2 regions of the Paenibacillus sp. IHB B 3415 genome follow, and region 2 is predicted to be linked to the other one. Evidence: a T-box and tRNA genes for the amino acid it is inferred to sense, from the RefSeq annotation. Region 2 holds a T-box; the other holds one or more tRNA genes.

Region 1 (4,338 bases), on a different contig from region 2:
TAAATGACAACAACACGATGATAGATGATTATGATCTGATCGACAAAGACCCCGAAGAATGCAGACGCCGGGGCATGGAGGCTAACGGTATAACCGAATCCCAATTATCCGTAGTAACTCCGCACGAATTCCACTCTATACTAATATAATGTTCTATATGAATTATACGGAAGAACCATACTCTCCCAGGAAGGGGGCATTTGCGTTAAAAAAGTTTTAATTATTGTCACGCGAATATTTTTTAAGATCTATTATATTTATATTACATGGTTCAGAAGAACCAACAGTATAATCCAGAAGCAAAATTAAAGGCCGCGTGGATATAATCGCAGGCTCGATTTTTGTAGGGGGGATAATATTGCTGGAGTTTGTAGTCATCTTAGATGTACTAATAGTTGTATCAGCAGTAGCAGCATCTGTTTTGTTAAGCAAGAGACAGAAGGGGTATCCAAAGGAAAAGGTTATCAGTTCACTCAAAATTACAATTCAGGATGTAGACCGAATGGAAGACGGATAATGAAGGCTTTATGGGATCATCGTGGAAGGATATATATCAGAATTAATTAATATATCCGGCGCCAGGTTCGTTCGGGAACGATTTGAATTTTGAGTATACATAAAATAAACCCGTCAGGCATTGGCCCGGCGGGTTTATTTTATGGGGTTTTCTGTATACGTTTAATCGCCCAGATAGGAAATGATATGCTAGTTCCAATTAATTGTATGTATCCAGTTTGCTCGTCTTTAATAAATGTACCGGAGTAATTTTCACCACTTATTAGATGAAAAAGTAAAGGGTTAGCCGTTTCTAAAATAGAGTGAATCTCGATTGGTTTCATACATAGGCAACTCCTTCATAAGTCTTACTTATACAATACCTACCTGTGCTATTTTTCAAACCGATAGTCAGTGATAATGATGTGAATTTAGTAAATTTTTCTTAATTGAATTTGTGTTTCAAAATGCGATATACTGGATTGCAAAAGTAAAAGACTATAATAGCTAAATGAGAAATTAAACAGGCTATTTGTTAGGAGGTTTCTTTATGAAAAAAATAATAACGCTCGTTCAAGCTTTCAAAGATTTAGAGGAACGGATTAATGATTTTATTAATGATGATTCAAGCATTGAATATGTAGAAGGGTCCGAAGAAGTGGTAGCTGGCGGAGCCTACGCATGGTCAAAATTAAAACCAGTAGCTATTAGTAGACAAGAGCATATTGATGCTGATTACATGGAATTAGCAGAAAAGGTACGCACAGTACTGAAAAAGGATAATAGCCCAAATATTCAAAAGTTTGAGCATAGCTACGAATTAATTTTGAATTACATACGTCAAGATACCTTGTTGTGGGTTCCTGGTTTAAAGAGTGTCCTTAATGAAATCAAATATGAACTAGACATTCAACAGTTTTATTTTGTAGACCAAGAGGATTCGTTAATTTCAGGAAGATCTCATGGGTTAAATGAGTCATTGCTATTTGGAATATAGTATATAGGACTCTATACTATCCTCAAAATCCCGTCAACCTTAACTGGTCGGCGGGCTTGTTTTTGGGTTATACTATAAACTCTGTAAAGACTTGAATCAAGCAAACCACATTTGGCCGGTTATCATCTGGACCTTCGCTCGCAATCAGAAGATTAAAACGTATACCATAACATACGATAAACCAATAACAAAAAAATACTTAAAACATAAAGTAAAGAAGTACGCTCTTTTTCATGAATATTACGCTTCCAGCGAAAGTAAAAGTAATTACCCCGGATAAGATATACGAACTTGAAATATCTAAATAAACGAAACGGCTGCCCAAGTTGTAAATAGGGTAGCCGTTTTTTTGGTGGCAAAAAAATCTCGTCCCCAATCCGCCCCCATCTCAAGAAAGTTGAAGGGATGCTATAATCTAAAAAAGACAAAACCCTTATAAAATAAGGGTTTTGTCAGGTAGTGCAGTATAGGACGGATGGGGTTCGAACCCATGACCCCTACCCTGTCAAGATAGTGCTCTCCCGCTGAGCTACCGTCCTGCAACGAAATTTATAATACCATACGATGTGAGGGAATGGCAAGAATTTTTTATAACGAAGAAATAGGCTGGATGACATATGTTATTTATTGGAAATAAATAGGAGGTAGTGCTATGCTGCTCTGGGGAAGCGGATCTCGGCGGAAGAGAAGAAGACCGGCCGTGATTTGACAGGTGAGATTAATCCCTTTACTGGTGGCAGATAATAAGTTAGGTTGCAGGTCCCGCTGAATGTGAGCGGGGCTTTTTTTGCAGCGAAAAAGTTGAGCGACACGGTAAAGATTTTATAATATAATGATGGCGGTTGTCTGGGAATATCTCTCAATCATTCCATTATACATAATGAAGCCGAAGGAGTTCTTCTAATGATCGTAACTTTGCATGAATCCGAATGGCCTGAGTCCGGGGCGGGTCTGAAATATGTTGTGATTGTCATGAAGCAGGGTGAGGACTGGGTTCTGGTGCGGCACCGCGAGCGGTCCACATGGGAATTTGCCGGGGGACATATTGAAGCAGGAGAGAGTCCTGATGAAGCTGCCGCGAGGGAGCTGTATGAGGAAACGGGCGCAGAGGCGTACAAGTTATACCCTATATGCGTATATTCGGTTAGCAGAGAAGAAGTCCCCGCGAGCTACGGGATGCTGTACTTTGCAGCTGTAGATAAGTTCGGCCCCTTGCCCCCATATGAAATGGAGGAGATTTGCAGATTCAGAGAAATACCGGAAACGGTTACGTATCCGGGGATATATCCCACGCTAATCGCGATAGTAACTGAATATATCAAGCAGCTGAGCGGAAATGCCAATGAAAGCAGATCTATTGAGCAAGTGTAATTTGGTGCGCAATAATCATACCATTGAACGGAGTGATTGCCATGTTTATGCCTACTCATATTGTTGCGGTGGGCGGGATTGTAAAGAATGAACTGGGAGAAATTTTACTGGTAAAAACGTTTAAGGGCGGCTGGAAGTTCCCCGGCGGGCAGGTGGAGGCAGGTGAGAATCTGATGGATGCGCTAACCCGTGAAATACAGGAGGAAAGTGGCATCCTCACTGTTGTTGACCGGCTGATCGGCGTGTATTCCAATACGGGGATGTACAAAGGGCATGACGGTGTAACCGATGTTCCGACCAAAGTGATGCTGGACTATGTGTGCCGGCCAATCGGCGGGGCATTAGCAACATCGGATGAAACATCGGAGAGCTGTTGGGTCAACCGGGATAAAGTGCTTGAGATGATTACCAGCCCCGCTATCCGCACCCGTTATGAAGCTTATCTGGCATTTGACGGTACAGTCGCTTATATGGCCTACCAGACCGAGCCCGAATTTACAGTAAGTCTGAGCAGGAAGATATAATGCAGTATCATATAAGGAGATTATAGATGAACGTAGAATATGGGAAATTAACTTTTCTGGAGATCAAGCAAAAAGCAGCCGAAGGCTATATGGCTATTATTCCAACCGGCTGCACGGAGCAGCAGGGGCGGATTTTGATATCTGGCTGGCTACCGAGCTGTCTATTGAAGCAGCAACTATGGCAAATTTGAGCTACGGTGTGAAGTCGCTGGTAATTCCGACGATTCCATTTGGTCCAACTCCCGAGCACCGTAATTACGGCTATGGCTACATCGACATCCCGCAGAAGGTGTATGAGGATTGATCTATGCGGTTCTGGTTTCACTGGCCGGCCAGGGCTTCAGGCAACTCGTGATTATGCGCGGCTGCGGCAGACATATGCTGAACCAGGTGGCTGTGAAATTTAATCAGGAGTATGCAGGAAAAGCCATGGTTCATATTCCGCATCATCCGTTCCATGAGGTCTGGTGTACACATGCCGATCCGCATATTCCGGGTGGTCATGCCGACAGCTTCACCACATCACTGGGACTCTACAAACATCCCGAGTGCATCCGTGAGGAGCTGATTGAGAATCCCGGCAGCAGTGAACCGGACTGGGACGATCCCGGACTCGACTTCACCAAGTACTCGGCAACGGGTGTCATTGGTGATCCGACTCATGCCAGCGAAGAATTAGGACGCAAGCTGTGGAAGGGCTCTTTGGAGGCTATCGCAGCCGAGCTGCAGAAGATTGCTGCACATTCTGTTGAGATTAGTCAGGCTGAAGCTTCCAGGCTGTAATGGAACCGTAGGTGAGCAGCTGAAAGAAAGACAAGCGAAATAGTTTAGCCCCATAAGCCTCGTCCATGTTACCGCACCAGCGGCTTGGAGAAGCCAATGGGGCTATTGCTATAGCTGGCGGTACGAATGCGAAAGTGGCTCTGCAGTTTTTTATGCGAGAGATTATGT
Region 2 (4,338 bases):
CAGTCACTTTCTTCCTTCCCGGGAGAAGACAGAAGAGATTGCTGCGGTAAATGATTCGTTCAAGGCAGGTACGGAGGAGGCAGGACTCCCGGCAGGGACAGCCGCCTTGAATACTGTGGATCATTGGGGTACTGCCAGTCTTCATGCAGCCAATCAGGCAGAGCCGGTATTCACATCCGCGGCCAGTGACGATGCTGCAGTGCTGGCCGAGAATGAAGAAGTGCCTGAAGAGGTTCAGGCTATAGACAATGAGAGCTTCGTGTCCGAGGAATCCTTACCTCCACAGGAGGAGAAGCAGGATCTCAAGATTGCGCTTGGCAGCAAAAAAGATCCGGCAATTGCCGAGCAGGAGCCATTGACCTTCTCTTCGCTGCTCAGCTCCAGCCGTGCGCGCAAGGAGCAGGAGATTCTCCATTCCGAGGAGGTAGCCTCCAAAGCGGCGGTTATTCCTGAGGCAGGGAATGATACCGAATGGAAAAGCCGGTTCATCGGCGGCCTTGGCGGTACAGAGCTGTTCCGCAAAGTGCGGCTCTGCATCGTTCAGCGGGAAGAAACGCTGGATACGATTGCCGAGAAATATCAGCTCAGTACCAGAGAGCTGTCCATGTACAACCGGCTCTCCGGACAGAATGTAGAGGAAGGCCAGGTTTTGTATATTCCCTAGGATGGATCGGGGAATTCGAGCAGGAAGTTGCGGGGGGCTGTCCCACAAGCCATGACATGGCTGCTTGGGGCAGCCTTATTTTTTTTACATAGGGTATGTTTGGCCCGGTCTGTTGCGGGTTCATATTCGCTTAGGCAGGGTTAATGGTCACTACCGGCTTATGTACTTGGCAGATTCAACCAGCTGTGCGTCGGTATACACTACTTCTTGGGAGGATGGGATATTTATGAAGAAAAAAGTGACGGCAGCCGCGATCGCATTGGGCGTGGCGCTGACCGCTTCGGCCGGCGTTTATGCCGCGGGCAACCTGCAGGAGATTCGGGCATCACTGAATTACAAGCTCGGGATCATCGTGAACGGTCAGGTCTATACGATGAAAGACGGCAACGGTAAAACGCTTGCCCCGATCACGTATAATGGTACGACGTATCTGCCTGTACGCTCAATCAGTGAAGCACTGAACACCTCTGTCACTTATGATGCCGCAAACAGCCGGGTCGTCATCGGCGGCTCCGCTTCTCCTGGCACGTCCTCTCCGGAACCGGCCGCGGTACCGGTACAGCGGCCGAAGAGCCTGCCGTCTGACTTCCCGCTTCCGTCCGATGCCAAAGTATTCAATCTGATCGAAGGCTCGGCGACCGGCACGCCGGCCGCGACGTTCAGCTATCTGACGAAGCAGGACCTGGAGACGCTTGGCAATACGTACAAAGAGTATTTTGTGCGCAAAGGCGCCAACGCCAAATCCGAGGAGATCTCCGCGGCAGCCTTCTCGATTATCGATGCCGGAAGCACATTCTCCGTTACGCTGGATGCCTACGTGGGAACTGGCAGCTATGAAGGCTACAATATCGTCAATGTGATCTGGAGCGGGAAGTAAGCGGTAGATGGGCGGCTCTCTGTGTATTTATCTCTGTTAGCCCTGCGTGTACAACTCCATTAGACAGTTTTTTGAACCGGGCGGTATAAACTCTGACCTTTGTGTGTATGCTGGTTGACTAGGAATAGGACTGAATGTATTATTGACATAAGTAATAACTAGCATAAAGACTGGGAACGGGAAGAGTAGGCGGTCAGCCCTTCAGAGAGCGGAATTGTAGTTGCTGTGAATTTCCGCAGGATGCAGCCCCCGAAGTCGCCCCGGAGTCGCCCTTCTGAGCTTGCCTCCATGTTTATGGAGACCAGGTTAGGATGTGGCCGGACGCAGCCGTTATCTGCATGAGTGTCGCGCTAAGCTTCCGGACCTGTAAGGGGTCCGAGGCAGGGGTTTATTTTTTGTTAGCGCGAAACAAAGGTGGTACCGCGAAAGAATGGCCTTTCGTCCTTTGAGACGAAGGGTCTTTTTGTATTTAAATATAAGGATATATATGTTTCACTCTATCAATCATCCTTATATTTCTCGCTGAAACGGTACCGTCCTTAGAATTGGACGGCAAAGCCGTTTCCACTTGTCAGATCGTTACAGAATACAAAAAGCTTCTCATCATTTTCTCTAATGGAGGGTTCACAATGGCTGATAACAACAATACAGCAGCAGAGCTGACGAATCAGCTGGAAGCGGCAGAAGACACCGCTACTGCGAATCACAAGCAAAGCGATATGCCGACTACCTATGATCCGGGGTCGGCGGAGAAGAAATGGTATACTTACTGGATGGAGAACGGCTTCTTCGAAGCAGGCAAACGTCCGGATGCGCAGCCTTACAGCATTGTTATTCCCCCGCCGAATGTAACAGGAATGCTGCATATCGGTCACGCGCTGGATTTCACACTGCAGGATGTTCTAATCCGTACCAAACGGATGCAGGGCTATGATACGCTGTGGCTGCCGGGAACGGACCATGCGGGTATCGCCACGCAGACCAAGGTGGAGCAGAAGCTGCGCGAGCAGGGCATCTCCCGCCATGATCTGGGACGCGAGAAGTTCCTGGAGCAGGTATGGGCCTGGAAGGAGCAATATGCGGAGACGATTCACGGGCAGTGGGCCAAGATGGGCTTGTCGCTGGACTACTCGCGCGAACGGTTCACCCTGGATGAAGGAATGTCCAGCGGTGTCCGCCAGGTATTCATTCAGCTGTACCGGAAAGGCCTGATCTACCGCGGCAAACGCATTATCAACTGGGATCCGGCTGCACGCACGGCTCTGTCGGACATCGAAGTTGAATATAAAGAGGTAAATGGCCATCTGTACCATCTTCGCTACCCGCTTAAGGACGGCAGCGGTTACCTTACTGTAGCTACAACCCGGCCGGAAACGATGCTGGGCGATACTGCGGTTGCCGTGCATCCGGAAGATGACCGTTACAAGGATCTTATCGGTAAAACCCTGATCCTGCCGATTATCGGCCGGGAAATTCCGGTTATCGCTGATGATTATGTAGATAAGGAATTCGGCAGCGGCGCGGTGAAGATTACCCCGGCACATGATCCGAACGACTTTGAGATGGGCGTGCGTCATAATCTTCCGCAGATTAATGTGATGGATGAAGGCGGAATTATGAATGCGGAAGCAGGCAAATACCAGGGACTGGACCGCAGCGACTGCCGCAAGGCGATCATTGCTGACCTGAAAGAGCAGGGCGTACTTGTATCCATTGAGGACCACGTACATCAGGTTGGACACAGCGAGCGTTCGGGAGCCGTAGTTGAGCCTTACCTGTCCACCCAGTGGTTCGTGAAGATGCAGCCGCTGGCAGAAGCGGCCATCGCAGCGCAGAAGGATGGAACCGGCGTTAACTTCGTGCCGGAGCGTTTTGAGAAGACTTACCTGAACTGGATCGAGAACGTACGTGACTGGTGTATTTCCCGCCAATTGTGGTGGGGCCACCGTATCCCGGCCTGGTACTCCGAATCTACCGGTGAGATCGTTGTTGCGAATGATGAAGAAGAAGCGCGCAGAATCAGCGGTCTGACGGACCTGAAGCAGGATGAGGATGTTCTGGATACCTGGTTCAGCTCGAACCTCTGGCCGTTCGCCACGCTGGGCTGGCCTGATGAGAACAGCAGCGACTATCAGCGTTATTATCCGAACAATGTGCTGGTTACCGGCTACGATATTATCTACTTCTGGGTAGCCCGCATGATCTTCTCGGCGCTGGAATTCACCGGTGAGAAGCCATTCTCCGATGTGCTGATGCACGGCCTGGTCCGCGATGCGGAAGGACGCAAAATGTCCAAATCGCTCGGCAACGGGATCGACCCGCTGGATGTTATTGAGCAGTATGGTGCAGACGCCATGCGCTACATGATTTCTACAGGCAGCACGGCCGGTCAGGATCTGCGGTTCCGGATGGAAAAGGTAGAGCAGGCACGCAATTTTGCCAACAAGATCTGGAATGCCTCTCGGTTTGCACTGATGAATCTCGAAGGTGTTTCTTTTGAAGATATTGACATTACAGGTGAGCTCAGCACGGCGGACCACTGGATTCTGCACCGCCTGAACGAAACTTCCCGGGATATTACGCGTCTAATTGACTCGTACGAGTTCGGTGAGACCGGCCGGCTGCTGTACAACTTCATCTGGGATGATCTGTGCGACTGGTATATCGAATTCGCCAAGCTCTCGCTGTACGGAGCGGACGCGGCTGCCAAGGCCAAGACACAATCAGTTCTGGCCTATGTACTGGACCGCACGCTGCGCCTGATTCATCCGTTCATGCCGTTCATTACGGAAGAGAT

The links. A T-box is a leader RNA that pairs with one kind of tRNA and senses whether it is charged. The one in region 2 lies ahead of QW71_RS16545 (valine--tRNA ligase), so its partner is inferred to be a tRNA-Val.
Region 1: it encodes a tRNA-Val, which carries the amino acid that the T-box ahead of QW71_RS16545 (valine--tRNA ligase) is inferred to sense. The anticodon was not compared.

The regions. Positions count from the first base shown of each region.
Region 1 covers NZ_JUEI01000022.1:27,000-31,337, forward strand. The annotation lists gene QW71_RS40445 (hypothetical protein) at 1-149, shown strand, start outside; gene QW71_RS11950 (hypothetical protein) at 657-839, opposite strand; gene QW71_RS11955 (hypothetical protein) at 1,046-1,492, shown strand; tRNA gene QW71_RS11960 (tRNA-Val) at 1,960-2,031, opposite strand; gene QW71_RS11965 (NUDIX domain-containing protein) at 2,396-2,863, shown strand; gene QW71_RS11970 (NUDIX hydrolase) at 2,905-3,387, shown strand; gene QW71_RS40905 (hypothetical protein) at 3,414-3,578, shown strand; gene QW71_RS41815 (hypothetical protein) at 3,566-3,691, shown strand; gene QW71_RS40910 (creatininase family protein) at 3,688-4,170, shown strand.
Region 2 covers NZ_JUEI01000033.1:32,724-37,061, reverse strand. The annotation lists gene QW71_RS16555 (LysM peptidoglycan-binding domain-containing protein) at 1-664, shown strand, start outside; gene QW71_RS38055 (stalk domain-containing protein) at 891-1,541, shown strand; T-box leader at 1,705-1,990, shown strand; gene QW71_RS16545 (valine--tRNA ligase) at 2,261-4,338, shown strand, end outside.